2 regions of the Methylobacterium sp. Leaf100 genome follow, and region 1 is predicted to be linked to the other one. Evidence: predicted binding sites of a transcription regulator. Region 1 holds the regulator's gene; the other holds the start of a gene.
What was found. The regulator LexA, encoded in region 1, represses DNA repair genes until DNA is damaged. The targets are predictions, from matches to a motif close to TGTTCNNNNTGTGTTCNG.
Positions count from the first base shown of each region.

Region 2: ruvC (crossover junction endodeoxyribonuclease RuvC) is a predicted target of LexA. The motif match lies at 4,503-4,520, and genes of this name have one in related genera.

Region 1 is NZ_LMMW01000045.1:217,421-225,647, forward strand. It holds partial or broken gene ASF25_RS17080 (IS3 family transposase) at 141-1,330, shown strand; gene lexA (transcriptional repressor LexA) at 1,597-2,346, shown strand; gene ASF25_RS17090 (ComEC/Rec2 family competence protein) at 2,340-4,607, opposite strand; gene gltX (glutamate--tRNA ligase) at 4,769-6,193, shown strand; gene gltA (citrate synthase) at 6,434-7,723, shown strand; gene ASF25_RS17105 (dihydrodipicolinate synthase family protein) at 7,847-8,227, shown strand, end outside.
Region 2 is NZ_LMMW01000001.1:468,580-476,806, forward strand. It holds gene ASF25_RS02220 (Uma2 family endonuclease) at 65-649, shown strand; gene bfr (bacterioferritin) at 691-1,188, opposite strand; gene ASF25_RS02230 ((2Fe-2S)-binding protein) at 1,251-1,520, opposite strand; gene ruvA (Holliday junction branch migration protein RuvA) at 1,760-2,377, opposite strand; gene ASF25_RS02240 (YceI family protein) at 2,452-3,117, shown strand; gene ASF25_RS02245 (PilZ domain-containing protein) at 3,157-3,732, opposite strand; gene ruvC (crossover junction endodeoxyribonuclease RuvC) at 3,889-4,458, opposite strand; gene ASF25_RS02255 (glutamine synthetase beta-grasp domain-containing protein) at 4,662-5,702, opposite strand; gene ASF25_RS23335 (hypothetical protein) at 5,980-6,141, opposite strand; gene ASF25_RS22480 (DUF2735 domain-containing protein) at 6,171-6,362, shown strand; gene ASF25_RS02265 (glutaminase) at 6,400-7,344, opposite strand; gene ASF25_RS02270 (YebC/PmpR family DNA-binding transcriptional regulator) at 7,451-8,197, opposite strand.

The DNA.
Region 1 (8,227 bases):
CTGATCTGAGAATCCCCGCCCGGTTCAGCCAGCAGCTACCTTCCGGCATCCCCCCACCAACCCAATCCACCAAACTTGGCAAAGAGCCGAAAAGTGGTCCTCCCTGAGGTATGGCTCTGAGCCATGAGGAGGATGTCATCATGGGACGGAAGAGGCATACGGCTGAAGAGCTTGTCGCCAAGCTGCGCCAAGTGGATGTTCTGGTCTCGCAAGGTCGCAAGGTCGCCGAAGCAATCCGGTCCATCGAGGTCACCGAGGTCACGTATTACCGGTGGCGGTCCGAGTACGGTGGCCTGAAGGGCAATCAGGTGAAGCGGCTGAATTCTCTGGAGACCGAGAATCAGCGCCTCCGCCGGGCGATCTCCGATCCGACCCTGGAGAAGCTCATCCTGAAGGAGGCAGCTGCGGGACCCGAAGGGCAGCGCCAGCAAAACTTCTGAGCCCGGCTCGCCGCCGGGCTTGTGTCGACTCCGTCGTTGCCAAGCACGGTGTGTCCGAACGCTTCGCCTGCCGAGTTTTGGGGCAGCATCGTTCGACACAGCGCAAATCCGCCGTCGTAGTCGAGGACGAGGCCGCTCTGACGGTCGCCATCGTTGCGCTGGCTCTCCAGTACGGGCGCTACGGCTATCGCCGGATCACGGCCTTGCTCCGGCGTGACGGCTGGACGGTGAACGTGAAGCGGGTCGAGCGGATCTGGCGCAGCGAAGGGCTCGAGGTTCCCGCGCGTCAGCCGAAACGGGCACGCCTTTGGCTCAACGACGGCTCGTGCCTGCGCCTGCGGCTAGAGCGGCCTGACCACGTCTGGTCGTATGACTTTGTCGAGCACCGTACGCATAACGGTCGCAAGTACCGGATGCTGAACGTGATCGATGAGTTCACTCGCGAGTGCCTCGCGATCCGCGTATCCCGCAAGCTGAAGGCCCTCGACGTGATCGACGTACTCTCGGACCTGTTCAGTCTGCGCGGCGTGCCAGGCCATATCCGCTCGGCCAACGGGCCGGAGTTCATTGCCAAAACGGTCCAGGACTGGATCGCGGCGGTTGGCTCGCAGACCGCCTACATCGAGCCGGGCAGTCCGTGGGAGAACGGCTATTGCGAGAGCTTCAACGCGAAGCTGCGGGACGAACTCCTCAAAGGCGAGGTGTTCTACACCCTCAAGGAAGCCAGCGTCGTGATCGAGCAATGGCGAAGGCACGACAACAGCATCCGGCCGCATTCGTCGCTCGGATACCAGCCACCTGCGCCCGAGGTCGTCATCTGGCCAACGGAACCGAGCGGATCAGTGCCGTCCGCTCGCCTTGCCATCGTCACCCGACCGACGATGCACTAACTTCGAACTTGGGCCACCGCACGGGGGCAGGCCAAAGCAGGGACCAGCGGGGGGGCACCCAAACCCTGCTAAATAATTAATGATAAACAATATTATCGGTTCGCCGCCAATTGGCGATGACAGGCTCATCGCCAATTTCGCCCGGCCACTCCATCATGTATCTTTCCTGAGAACCCTTGCAGAACACTTCCGGAACGCATAACCTGTTCGCGATTTGTTTCTGTGGCTTAGTGCCGCTTTGTACTGTTCGAGGACGGGTGCCGTTCATGTTGACTCGTAAGCAGCTGGATCTGCTCCAGTTCATTCAACAGAAGATGAACGAGGGGGGCGTACCGCCGTCGTTCGATGAGATGAAGGATGCCCTCGACCTGAAGTCGAAGTCGGGCATCCATCGGCTGATCACGGCGCTGGAAGAGCGTGGTTTCCTCAGGCGCCTCCCCAATCGCGCCCGCGCCATCGAAGTGATCAGGATGCCCGAGAGTCTCGGAGGGCAGTCGGGCGCGGGCGCTGCGGCACCGACGGAGTCGCGTCGTTTCACGCCGAGCGTCGTCGAGGGGGGCAAGGGCAAGGGCACCGTCGAGCGCATGCCGGTTGGACGCCTGCCGACGACGCGAGCGACGGATGGCGACGGTCGTGCCATCACCATTCCGGTCATGGGCCGGATCGCGGCCGGTACGCCGATCTCGGCGATCCAGGAGCAGAGCCACTCGGTCACCCTGTCCCCGGACTTTCTCTCGGGTGGCGAGCATTACGCCCTGGAGGTGCGCGGCGATTCCATGGTCGATGCCGGGATCCTCGACGGTGATCTGGTGGTGATCCGCAAGCAGGACACCGCCAACACCGGCGACATCATCGTCGCTCTCATCGACGACGAGGAAGCGACCCTCAAGCGCCTGCGCCGGCGTGGATCGTCCATCGCTCTAGAAGCGGCGAACCCCGCCTACGAGACACGGGTGCTCGGGCCCGATCGGGTTCAGATCCAGGGACGCCTCGTCAGTCTGGTCCGTCGCTACTGAAGAGTCTCGCCCGAGCCTTCGGAGGGAGGTTCGGGTTCGTCTGTATCTGGCGCTGTCGGCGCGGTCGGGACAGCCGGCGTCGGGGTCCGCGTCGGTACCGTTTCCCGCACCGGGCGCCAGGGTACACTCTCGCCGGCGCGTCGTGCCGTGGTGATGATCGGATCGGCCTTTGGCGGGAAGCGGATCGTCACGGCACCGTGAGCAGCCAGGAATGGACGGTCGAGCACGAGTTTGGCGGCGCAGGCCGGCGGTGCATCGCGACGGGTGATTAGAACGTCGGCACGGATGCAATCCTCGTGGAGAGCGCGTTTGTCGGTGACGAGTGCAAGCACTCTTCCGTCCGGCAAATGCGCCGTGCAGCCGAGCCGATCGCACCGAGCGGTCGAGAGGGCGGTGACGGTGCCGGCCCGGCGTCCATCGCCATCGGCCTTCAGCCATTGCTCCAGGACGAAGGCTGGCGGTTTCCCCAGGGTTGCGAGGCGTCCGTCCTGGGCGCGAATGGCGATTCCAGCTCCCTCGCGGTCGATATAGAGATCCGGCCGCGTCGCGCTCGCGGCCAGGGCGACGCCGACGGCCATCGGTAGGAGGCCGAGCCAGCGCAGCCGCGACACCGGTAGGGTGAGCGTGACGAGGCCAAGGGCCATCGCCGCGAGGGCGCCGGGTCCGAAGGCCGGGATCACGTAGGTGGCGCGATCGAACCCGGCGATCCAGGTGGAGATCGTCAGCATCCCCCGCACGGCGAGACCCATGAGCCACCAGACCGGCTGATCGAGGGCGAAGGGGTAGGCCAAGATGCCGAGGACCGCCGCCGGCATCACGGCGAGCGAGACCAGGGGGAGGGTCAGGGCATTTCCGACGAGGCCGAAGGGCTGGACCGTCTGGAAGTGGTAGGTCGCGAACGGTGCCGTCGCGAACTGTGCGACCAGGGTCGTCGCAAGTGTGCCGATGATCGCGGTGGCGATCCAGATTGCAACGCGTCCGAGGGGACCGGCGCTTTGCCCGCGCAAGCTCACGGCGCCGATGAGCGGAGCGCAGGCGATGAGGCCCGCCACCGCCCCGAAAGACATTTGAAAACTCGGGCCGAGGAGCCCATCCGGCTCACGCGCCAGGGCGATAAGGGCCGCCAGCGCCAGATTGCGCATGCTCAGGGCCGGTCGGTCCACCAGGATCGCACCGAGCATCACCAGGGTCATGATCAGCGCCCGTTCGGCGGCGATATCCCAGCCGGAGAACACGCAATAGGCCGTCACACCCGCCATGGCGCAGGCGGCGGCGATCTTCTTGATCGGCCAGCGCAGGGCCAGCGCCGGCGCCAGCGCGAGAAGCGCGCGCACGAGCCAAAACACCACCCCGGCCGCCAGCACCATGTGAAGACCTGAGATCGACACGACGTGATAAATTCCCGCCGCGCGCAGGACATCATTGGTCTCCGCGTTGATGAGGCCGCGTTTGCCCGTCACCAGGGCGGCCGCGACGGCGCCGGCCTGCCCGCCGTTGGCGTCGGTGATGCGGCGCGTCAGGGCGTTGCGGGCGTCGTCGACTGCAGCGGCGAGCCGCAAGGACCGTGGCAAATCCTCCGGGGGCGGCCGCACTTGGATCGTGCCGACGAGGGAGCCCACCGCCCCGATCCCGCGAAAATAGGCATCGCGGGCAAAATCGTAGCCGCCCGGCCGCGCCGCTTCGGGAGGCGGAAGCAGGCGCGCCGTCGCGGCGATGCGATCACCGGGTTTCAGCGGCGGTGCCTTCTTGAACGACACCCGCACCCGACGGGGCCGCTGCTCTGCCGCGAGGGTGCCGAAGCTCTCGACCCGAACGATGAGGCGTGCGCCCTCCTCCCTCTCGTCGAGGGCTTCGATGAGCCCGACGAGGGGCGCGATGGTGGTTCTGGCCAGCACCGGGCTCGCCACCTGCACGAGGCGGAACGTGGCGGCCGCAAAACCAAGGAATGCGGCGACGAGCCCGACGAGACCGGCCAGGACCACGGGTCTGGCCGCGAAGACGGGTGTCAGAGCGATGAAAATCGCCGCAACGGCGAGCGGTGCCGCCAGGGATGGCGGCCCGGAGGTCGCAGTGAAGCAAAGCAGCACCCCGAGGCCGAACGCCACCGCGAGCCAGGGAAAGAGTCGGCGCTGTTCGACCTCCCGGCAGAATCCGGCGGCGACACCCTCCTGAAGCGTGCCGAGCCACAGGGACGGCGCGGGAACGCGGGCGGCGGCGCGCACCCACATCCGTCCGGCGGTCCGTGCGCCTCCCTGCCCCATCCCACGACACCTCCGGGCGTGACCCGCGTGCGACCCTTCACCATTCCTAGGGGTGGGGGTGACGATTTCTTAACGCCTGCCTTCGCGCATGCTACATGCCCATCCCCGGGCCGGTCGATCCGCCGTCCGCCTGCTTCCCTACAGAGTCTAAGCCAAGATCGATGTCGTCCACCGTCGTCACGCGCTTCGCGCCCTCCCCAACGGGCTATCTTCACATCGGCGGCGCGCGCACCGCCCTGTTCAACTGGCTCTATGCCCGTCGCTTCGGCGGCCGGATGCTGCTGCGCATCGAGGATACGGATCGCGAACGCTCGACCCAGGGGGCGATCGACGCGATCCTCGACGGGATGCGCTGGCTCGGCCTCGATTGGGACGGCGATGTCATCTACCAGTACGCCCGGGCCGACCGGCACCGGGAGGCGGCGGAGACTTTGCTCGCGTCGGGGCACGCCTATCGTTGCTACGCGACGCCGGACGAACTCACGGCCATGCGCGAGGCGGCGCGGGCCGAGGGCCGGCCCCTTCGCTACGATGGCCGCTGGCGCGACCGCGACCCGTCCGAGGCGCCCGCCGGGGCGAAGCCGGTGATCCGCCTGCGCGCGCCGCTCGAAGGCGAGACCGTGGTCGAGGACGGCGTGCAGGGACGCGTCGTCTGGCAGAACCGAGACCTCGACGACCTCGTGCTCCTGCGCTCCGACGGCAACCCGACCTACATGCTCGCCGTGGTGGTGGACGACCACGACATGGGCGTCACCCAGGTTATCCGCGGCGACGACCATCTGACCAATGCGGCGCGCCAGCGCCAGATTTCGGATGCCCTCGGCTGGGACGCACCGGCCATGGCGCACATCCCGCTCATCCATGGGGCCGACGGGGCCAAGCTGTCGAAGCGCCACGGGGCGCTGGGCGTCGACGCCTATCGCGATCTCGGCTACCTGCCGGCGGCTTTGCGCAACTACCTCGTGCGCCTCGGCTGGAGCCACGGCGACCAGGAAGTGTTCTCCACCGACGAGATGATCGCGGCCTTCGATCTCAAGTCCATCGGGCGCTCGCCCGCGCGTTTCGATTTCGCCAAGCTGGAGAATCTCAACGGGCTCTACATCCGAGGCGCCGACGACGCGGATCTCGTCGCAGCCCTCGACGGCGTGCTGCCGGCCCTGGGCCCGTCGCGCGGCATCGCCTCGCCCATGGCACCCGAACTCCGCGAGAAGCTGATTGCGGCGATGCCCGGCCTGAAGGAGCGGGCGAAGACCCTCGTCGACCTCCTCGACAGCGCCTACTACCTCACGGCGGCCCGGCCCCTGGCCCTCGACGACAAGGCCGCCTCCCTCCTCGGCCCGGAGGCGCGGACCCGCCTCTCCGCGATCCTGCCCGCCCTGGAAGCGCTTCCGGAATGGAGCGCTGCCGCAACGGAAGGCACCGTGCGCGCTTTCGCCGAATCGGCGGCCGTGAAGCTCGGGCAGATCGCGCAGCCCCTGCGGGCGGCGCTGACCGGGCGGGCGACCTCGCCGCCGGTCTTCGACGTAATGGCCGTGCTCGGGCGCGAAGAGTGCCTCAGTCGCTTGCGTGATCAGGCCACCGCCTGACGCGGCGGGTTTCGCTGGCGTCGACGCGGAACGCCCGGGCCGAATGACAAACCGGCCTGGATTTCGCTTCGTGGCGTTCGTGATGCGGACGCTCGGTTGAAGGCGGTCGACCGATCCGCTAACCCGATGCTCGTGTGAGCAAGTGCAGCATGCGTTGCCCTTGCGCCCCGGAACCGGGTTGGTGAACCATCGCCACACGGGCCGGCGCCGCCCCGCTGCCACGAAAGGGTCCACGTCTCCATGAGCGCCACCAGCACCATCACCGTGGGCGACGCGCAGGTCGAGTTGCCGATCAAGACCGGTACCATCGGCCCCGACGTCATCGATATCGGCCAGCTCTACGCCAAGACCGGCAAATTCACGTTCGACCCGGGTTTCACCTCGACCGCGTCGTGTGAATCCAAGATCACCTACATCGACGGCGATGCCGGCGTGCTACTCTATCGCGGCTACCCCATCGACCAGATCGCCGAGAACGGCGATTTCCTCGAGACCTGCTATCTCATGCTGTTCGGCGAGTTGCCGACGCCGGCCCAGAAGGCCGACTTCGATTACCGGGTCACGCGCCACACCATGGTGCATGACCAGATGAACCGATTCTTCCAGGGGTTCCGCCGCGACGCGCACCCGATGGCGATCATGGTCGCCTGCGTCGGCGCCCTGTCGGCGTTCTATCACGACTCGACGGACATCTCGGACGACAAGCAGCGCATGATCGCGAGCTTGCGCATGATCGCCAAGATGCCGACACTCGCTGCGATGGCTTACAAGTATTCCATCGGTCAGCCGTTCGTCTATCCCAAGAACGACCTCGACTATACGTCGAACTTTCTGCGGATGTGTTTCGCGGTGCCGTGCGAGGAATTCAAGGTCAATCCGATCTTCGCCCGGGCGCTCGACCGGATCTTCATCCTCCACGCCGATCACGAGCAGAACGCTTCGACCTCCACCGTGCGTCTCGCCGGCTCGTCGGGGGCCAACCCGTTCGCCTGCGTCGCCGCCGGCATCGCCTGCCTGTGGGGACCGGCCCATGGCGGCGCCAACGAGGCGGCCCTCAAGATGCTCGAGGAGATCGGGCACCCTGAGAACGTGGCCAAGTACGTCGCCAAGGCCAAGGACAAGAACGACCCGTTCCGGCTCATGGGCTTCGGTCACCGGGTATACAAGAACTACGATCCGCGTGCGCGAATCATGCAGAAGACCACCCACGAGGTGCTCGGCCAACTCGGGATCAAGGACGATCCGCTGCTGGAGGTCGCCGTCCAGCTCGAGAAGATCGCCCTCGAAGACGACTACTTCATTGAGAAGAAGCTCTACCCGAACATCGATTTCTACTCGGGCATCACCCTCAAGGCGATGGGCTTCCCGACTTCGATGTTCACCGTGCTGTTTGCGCTCGCCCGCACCACGGGCTGGATCGCCCAGTGGGCCGAGATGATCGAGGACCCGTCTCAGAAGATCGGCCGGCCGCGTCAGCTCTATATCGGCCCGGACAAGCGCGAATACGTGCCCATCGATCAGCGCGCCTGAAGGCGGGGCGGCTCATCCGGTAGAGGGCGAGCCAGGGACAGTGCAGCCGGGTAGGATTTATCCCGCCCGGCCGTACCCGCTACGTGGGCGGAGGCATGCGGCCTTCGCCGCCCGGAGGCACCCATGATCCTTCCGAATGGGCTGTCGGCCTTTCCGATCACACCGGCGGATCCGAGCGGATGTGTCGATGTCGGGGCGTTGCGTCGGCTGGTTACGCCCTTGCGCGATGCCGGGGTCGATTCCATCGGCCTTCTCGGCAGCACCGGCTCGTACCCGTATCTTAGCCGGCAGGAGCGGCGTCGCGCCGTTGAAGCGGCCCTGGATGCAGTCGGCACCGATGTTCCGATCCTCGTCGGCGTCGGCGCCCTGCGGACGGACGAGGCCGTGGCGCTGGCCCAGGACGCCAGAGCCATGGGGGCCGCGGCCGGGCTGCTGGCCGCCATCTCCTATACGCCCCTGACCGAAGACGAGGTGTTCGCGCATTTCGTGACCGTCGCCCGGGAG
Region 2 (8,227 bases), on a different contig from region 1:
CGCACACCGGCGCGGATCGCGCTACATTCGTGGCGTCGGCGGGTGGCCGCCAGGGAAGCGCACGATGGGCAACGCCTTCGCGAACTTCGAGATGATGGGTTTCGACGACTTCGAGGAGTTGCTGGCCGACAAGCCGCGCAACGAGCGCTGGGAGCTGATCGGCGGGCGCGTGGTCCGCATGATGGTCGGCGCACGCTGGGAGCACGGTCGGATCGTGCAGAACATCGCAAGCCACCTTCACCAGGGCTTTCGTGCGAAAGGCTCATCCTGCCAGACGTTTGCCGAGACGTTCTATCTAAAGAGCCGCCCCCTCGACGCCGCGTTGTTGCCTGACGTTCTCGTGGTCTGCGGCGGAATCCAAGCAGGCGCCACTTCGGTCGACAATCCCACGGTGCTGATCGAAGTGCTCTCCCCCGGCACCGAGGCACGCGACCGCCTTGAAAAGTGGCGAATCCACCAGCAGCTTCCGGCTCTGCAGCATTACGTCCTCGTGGCACGCGACCGACCGCACATCGAAGTTTACGACCGGGTCGGCGGGGCCTGGAACGGCTTTCGGGTCATCGATGGACTTGACGCGACGCTCGAACTCTTCGCGATCCAAGCGTTCCTGCCCTTGAGCGAAGCCTATTGGGGTGTTTTTGAGGCTTGAACAGGACCGCGGCGCCCTGGGCGCCGCGGCGTGTCGTCAGATCACTCGGCTTCCGGCGCGATGGCTTCCAGGCCGCCGATGTGCTTCTGCGCGTAGAGCGGCAGGCCGACCTGGGAGATCAGCTCGAGCTGGGTCTCCAAAAAGTCGATATGGCCTTCCTCGTCCTCGGCCAGATCCTCGAACAGGCGCTTCGACACCCGGTCGTTGATCGAATCGCAGTACTTGGCGGCCTCGAGATAGAGGGCGCGCGCCTCGGTCTCGGCGGCGAGATCACACTCGATGATCTCCTGCACGTTCTGGCCGATCCGCAGGGGATCGAGTTCCTGCAGGTTGGGAAAGCCGTCGAGGAACAGGATACGATCGACGAAGCGATCGGCATGCTGCATCTCTTCGATGGATTCCTTGCGCCAGAACTTGGCCAAGTCGATGTAGCCCCAGTCGTTGAGCATGCGGAAATGGAGCCAGTACTGGCTCACCGCCGTCAGTTCGCTGCGCAGCCCCCGATTGAGGTACTCGACGACCTTCGCATCACCCTTCATCCGCCCATTCTCCCTTGAGGCATATCAGTGCCGGAAGGGAACGTGGCGCCTCGCACAGGCGCTCAGGCGGCGATCCCTTCCTCCGCAGTTTGGAGCTTGACCAAACTACAGCCCGTTGCGCAAGTCGTCGAACACGCATGGCCGGCCTCCTCGAGGGCGGCTTGCAGGGTGTTCTGCATGATCGAGCGTATGGTGCGGGCGCAGCGCCCGCATTTCGGACTGCAGCCGAGGCAGGCCTGGACCTGGGCCGGCGTGCGGGGGCAATCCGGGCCGCGATGGAGGCAGGCACGGACCGCGTTGTCGGACAGGACGTTGCAGGAACAGACGATCATGCGGGACCGAAACTCGCGCTGGGCATCGTGCCGTTGGGGAGGGCGGCGGGAAAATCTCAACCCGGCCACCATGTTGGACGCTACATTAGAATTATTGGAAACTGCTTTGTTTTCAACACCTTAGTACTAGAAGGAAGATCTGGCAATTCCGGCGGCCATCGTCAAGCGGACAATTACGTTGCGCGCCAGCCATCTTTTCACGAGGTTTCGGTCCGGCCTCGGGCCTTCGCCACTCCGTCTCAGCGGGCAAGTTCGCGAAGGCCCAATCGAATCAAGGTCTTGGCCTCGGCGCCCTCGCCGGCGCCCGCCAGCACGGCCGCGATGGCGGCCGAGGCCTGAACCGGCGCGTAGCCGAGGTTGACCAGGGCCGAGACGGCATCGGCCACGGGCTGGGGCGCGGAGCGGTCCTGAACGGCACCGTTGAGGGCGATGACGGATGGATCGATGGGGGCGAAGGCCGGGGCCTTGTCCTTGAGTTCGGCCACCAGCCGGGCGGCGAGGCGCGGGCCGACGCCGGGCGCGCGGGCCACCGCCGTCTTGTCCCCGAGCGCAATGGCGGAGGCCAGGGCCTCCGGCTCCAGCACGGAGAGCAGGCCCAGCGCCACCTTCGAGCCGACGCCCTGCACGGTCTGGAGCAGGCGGAACCACTCGCGTTCCGGGTCCGAGCGGAATCCGTAGAGGCGGATCATGTCCTCGCGAACATGGGTGTCGATGGCGAGTTGCGCGGCCTCGCCGATGGCGGGCATCCGCTGCAGCGTGCGCGCCGAGCAATGCACCACGTAGCCGACGCCCTGGACATCGAGGATCACGAAATCCTCTCCGTAGGAATCCACGAGGCCCTTCAGCTTGCCGATCATGCGAAGTCTCTTATCAGAGGGGTCGGCGCGATGCCCGGGACAGGGCCGGGCGGCCGGGGAATTGGAGGGGCGACATGAAGCACGGATCCGTCATCATCGCTGTGCGAACGGGCCTGCGCGCCGTCGTGCTGCGCAGTACCACCGTTCTCGTCCTGGCGCTGCCGGGGCTCGCCCATGCGCAGGACCCGGCACCCCCTTCGCCGACCACCGACCCGACGCAGGTGCGACCGGGGGGCTACAAGCTCGATCCGGCCCACGGCAAGATCACGTGGTCCCTGAGCCATCTCGGCTTCTCGACCTATTACGGCCAGATCACCGACGTGGCGGCCGACGCGAGCCTCGACGCGAAGGCGCCGGAGAAGAGCCGCCTCAGCGTCACGGTGGGAACGCCCAGCATCACCGGCCTCAACGACCGGCTCGACACGCATCTGAAGAGCGCGGACTTCTTCGACACGCAGAAATTTCCGACCGCGACCTTCGTGAGCACGTCCGTGGAGCCCACGAGCCCGACCACGGCGCGGGTCAACGGCACCCTGACCCTGAAGGGCGTCGCCAAGCCGGTCTCGTTCGACGCCACGTTCAACCAGGCCGGGCTTCACCCCGTCGACAAGCTCTACACCGTCGGCTTCGACGGAAGGGCGGTGATCAAGCGCTCGGAGTTCGGCATCACCGCCTACCTGCCGATGGTGGGCGACGAGGTGACCCTGCGCCTGGAAGGCGAGTTCAAGGCCGTGCCCTGAATTTCGGCCGAACCGGGTACCGGACGAGGCCGGCAAGGCTCACAGGGTGATGTGCCGGTCGACGGCCTGGGGCGCGAACGCCCGGTCGAACACCGCACCGATGCCGTGGTCGAAATGGCGGGCGACGCGGGCCGCCGTCCGGCCGATGGTGATGGATGCGCCGATGTCGATCTGTGCATCGAGGGTGAAGGCGACGCCGGATGCCGAGACGTTGAGGAGCTTGGCCGGCAGGACCCGGCCATCGGTGAGCTCGATGGTCACGTCCGTTTCCAGGGGCGTCACGCGGGGATGGACGCGCACGGGGACGGGCGCCTCCTGTTGCTCGGACAGCTGGCGTAATTCGCGCGCGACGCTCGCCATAGCCTGCATTCGCGCGAGAACGCGCACGATGAAGGCCCGATCGCCGATACTCACCACGCGGGTTTCGACGGTGCCGATATGGCGGATGTTGCAGGTCAGTTCTTCGTCGACGAGGGGCTTTGTGGCGGAACGAAAACGAATGCCGTCCGGGGAGACGATATCCGTCACCGCATAGAACTCGGAGCGTCCCCGCCCCCAGCACAGGGCCGGAACGACCACCTTGTGATGATGGGGTTTTGCGTGCTGTTGGCTCATCGATCTCACTTGTGCCGCCCTCGGGCATCGTGGGATCGCGAGTCTTTCGATCGCTCTCGTGGGATAGGAAGAATTGTAGCAACTCTTCCCCAAGCCGGTCTTTTCTCCCCGGAATCACGATTCCCGACGCGATACGAACCGGACGGCGAACGGCGATCAACCCGCCTTGGCCAAGGCCGCGGCGATGCGGGAGGCCGCAAGCGCGCTCATGCCGGGCACGGGGGCATGCCGGCTCTTCAGGGCGTGCGAGGCGCGATGGTTGGCGTGGGTGACGGCGATGGCGAGGGCGTCGGCGGCATCCGCGGTCTTGAACTCGGCCTTCGGCATCAGGAACTTCACCATCGCCTGGATCTGGACCTTGTCGGCATGGCCGGCGCCGCAGACCGTCTTCTTCACGAGGTTGGCGGCGTATTCGGACACGGGCAGGCCGGCGAGCGCCGGCACCAGCAGGGCGACGGCGCGGGCATGGCCGAGCTTCAGCGTCGCCTGGGCGTCCTTGTTGACGAAGGTCTCCTCCACGGCGACCTCGTCGGGCGCGAAGCCCCGCACCACACGGGTGATGCCTTCGTGCAGTTCGCGCAAGCGCAGGGCCAGTGGAAGCTCACCGTCCGAGGTCACCACGCCGCAATCGACATAGGCGAGCTTCGTGCCCGTGACGGTGATCACGCCCCAGCCGGTGCGGCGCAGTCCGGGATCGATACCGAGGATGCGGACGGGAGCGGTCATTGCGTCGGAGCCCTGGGGCGCGGAGGGCGCCAGCGTCGAGCGTTAGGCACATACCGTGAACGAGGGGTTTCTCCAAACCCGGTCCGGCCGATCCATCGGCGCACGGCCGGCGCCCCTTCGAACATGGAAACGGCGCGACCCCGGTGAGGGCCGCGCCGTTCTCGGCATGAGGGACGGGAAAGGCGTCCCGGATCGGGCAGGCGTCAGGCGGCGGCGGAAACCCCGGCGGCCGTGGGCACGGAGGCAACGGTCTTCAGGATCTGCGACGCGATCTGGTAGGGGTCCCCCTGGCTGTTGGGACGGCGGTCCTCCAGGTAGCCCTTGTACGCGTTGTTGACGAAGCTGTGCGGCACGCGGATCGAGGCGCCGCGGTCGGCGACGCCGTAGCTGAACTCGTTGATGGCCGCGGTTTCGTGCTTGCCCGTCAGGCGCATGTGGTTGTCGGGGCCGTAGACGGCGATGTGGTCGTCGAGGTTGTCCTTGAAGGCGGCCATGAGCGCCTCGAAGTAGGCCTTGCCGCCCACGGTCCGCAGGTGCTCCGTCGAGAAGTTGGCATGCATGCCCGAGCCGTTCCAGTCGGTCGCACCCAGCGGCTTACAATGGTACTCGACGTCGATCTCGTAGCTCTCGCACAGGCGCTGGAGAATGTAGCGGGCGACCCACATCTCGTCGGCGGCCTTCTTGGAGCCTTTGCCGAAGATCTGGAACTCCCACTGGCCCTTGGCCACCTCGGCGTTGATGCCCTCGTGGTTGATGCCGGCGTCGAGGCAGAGGTCGAGGTGTTCCTCGACGATCTTGCGGGCGATGGAGCCGACTTCCTTGTAGCCGACGCCGCAATAGTACGGGCCCTGGGGCGCGGGGTAGCCGGCGGTGGGGAAGCCGAGCGGACGGCCGTCCTTGTAGAAGAAGTACTCCTGCTCGAAGCCGAACCAGGCGCCGTCGTCGTCCAGGATGGTGGCGCGCTTGTTGGAGGCGTGCGGGGTGACGCCGTCGGGCATCATCACTTCGCACATCACCAGGACGCCGTTCTTGCGGGTCGTGTCGGGGAAGTGGCGCACGGGCTTCAGCATGCAGTCGGAGGATCCGCCCTCGGCCTGCATGGTCGAGCTGCCGTCGAAGCCCCACATGGGAAGCTGCTCGAGGGTCGGGAAGCCGTCGAATTCCTTGATCTGCGTTTTGCCGCGCAGGTTGGGGACGGGCGTATAGCCGTCCAGCCAGATGTACTCGAGCTTGTACTTCGTCATCGTGAAGTCTCTCTTCCGTTCGCGGTGCGGACCACCGGCAAGCGCGGACCGTCGGCCGCCCCAGGGAACTGCCGCCCTCGCAAAAGCATTTGCTATGCCAATTCACGTTCGCAGCAACACGAGCGACGTGAAGCCCGCCCCGCCTTTGCTTCTCTCAGGGACGGGCAGCTTCTGCACAAATTTTATTCAGATTGCTGATTTATTCATCATACCGTGTCCATGCCATGTTCTTGGGCAATCATTCGCCAGTAACGCGAGCCGACAGGCCCGCGAAAATCTAGCCCGGACCCGCCGTGAACTTTGGGCGAACAATATTGCTCGCTGTTTTTGCAATCCTGCCGTTGCGCATATTTCCGGCAAACAATGCTTTTATTCGCGACAGGCCGCGCAATTCCGCGGCGAAGGAGCTATATTGCGGACAGTGATCGAGCGGCGCCACCAGCCTCGCTCCGAAGGAGATCCCATTCCATGACGCCCTCCGCCACCCGTGAAACCGCGAAGATCTATGCCTTCCCCGTCGGGGGACGCCTCGGAACGGAGCGCCGGGATTCTGGCCGCTCGCCTGTCGATGCCAAGCCGATGCAGTCGCCTGCCACGTACGTCGATTGCGGTTATCACGAAGCCGCGCTGCTGGATTCGGACCGTTCCCGCAAGGCCTGACCAGACACGGACCAGACCCGGACACCGTAGTGCCCGATCAGACGCCGAAGATCGACCAGCCGAGGCGCTTGGTGAGCGCTTCGAGGGCGATCCGGCCGAGGTGGGAATTGCCCGAGGCGTCGAGGCCGGGCGACCACACGGCGATGGAGGCACGCCCCGGCGCCACGGCCAGGATACCGCCGCCGACCCCGCTCTTGCCGGGCAGGCCGACGCGGTAGGCGAACTCGCCCGAACCGTCGTAATGCCCGCAGGTGAGCATCACCGCATTGATGCGGCGCGCCCGTTCGGCCGAAACGACGGAATGACCCGTCGAGGGTGTCCGCCCCGAATGCACGAGGAAGCGCCCCGCCGTGGCGAGCTGTCGGCAGGTCATGCTGATGGCGCAGTGATGGAAGTAGACGCCGAGGGTGAAATCCACTGGGTTGTCGAGGACGCCGAAGGATTTCATGTAATTGGCGAGCGCTACGTTGCGGAAACCCGTGCGTAGCTCGGAAGCCGCCACGGCCTCGTCGATGGCGATGCTCGGATCTTCGGCCAGGAACTGCATGAAACGCAGGATCTCGCCCAAGGCCTCCCGCGGCTGATGTCCCGACAGGATCACGTCGGTGACCGCGATGGCGCCCGCATTGATGAAGGGATTGCGCGGAATGCCACGCTCGCGCTCCAACTGGACGATGGAGTTGAACGGGCTGCCCGAAGGCTCGCGCCCGACCCGGCGCCACAGGCGGTCCCCGACCATGCCGAGGGCCAGGGTCAGGGTGAACACCTTCGAGATGCTCTGGATCGAGAACGCCACGTCGGCATCGCCGCCGGACGCGACGGTGCCGTCGGCATCGATGACGACGAGGCCGAAGGCGCCGGCGTCGACGCGGGCGAGTTCGGGAATGTAGGTCGCCATCTCGCCCCGGTCGGGCCGGACCCGCATCTCCTCGGCGATCTCCCGCACGACAGCGTGCAGGTCGGGGCTGGGCGTTTGCGGCACGGAGCGTCTCACGCGGGCTCAAGGGGCAGTCTCACCGCGACGCAATGAAACTGCCAATCCGGAAACTGCCAATCCGGAAACCGCCCCTGCGACGAGACGGGACCGTTCAGCCCGCCAGCTTCTCCATCAGGGCTTCCGACAGGGCGAAGTTCACGAACACGTTCTGGACGTCGTCCTGATCCTCGATCACCTCCACGAGACGCAGGAGCTTCTCGCCGGTCTCGTCGTCGACCTCGATGGTGTTCTGGGCCTTCCAGACCAGCGCCGTGCGGCGGGGCTCGCCGAAGCGCGCCTCGAGGGCCTTGGAGACCTCGCCGTAGGCGTCCTGGGCGCAGGTGACCTCGTGACCGTCTGCATCCGATCGCACGTCGTCGGCGCCGGCCTCGATGGCGGCCTCCAGCATGGTGTCGGCATCCGCCACCCCGGCGTCGAATTCCACCACGCCGACATGATCGAACATGAACGAGACGGCGCCGGTCTCGGCGAGGCTGCCGCCGGACTTGGTGAAGGCCGAGCGCACGTCGGAGGCGGTGCGGTTGCGGTTGTCCGTCTGCGCCTCGACGATGAGGGCGGCGCCGCCGGGGCCGTAGCCCTCGTAGCGGATCTCGTCGTAGTTCTCGGAATCGGCGCTCTGCGCCTTCTTGATGGCGCGCTCGATGTTGTCCTTCGGCACGTTCTCGGCGCGGGCCGCGATGATGGCGGCGCGCAGGCGCGCATTCATGGCGGGGTCCGGCAGGCCGAGCTTAGCTGCCACCGTGATCTCGCGGGCGAGCTTGCCGAAGATCTTGGACCGGACCGCATCGACGCGGCCCTTGCGGTGCATGATGTTCTTGAACTGGGAATGGCCGGCCATGGGGTGATCGACTCTCGCGAAAGGGAGCGG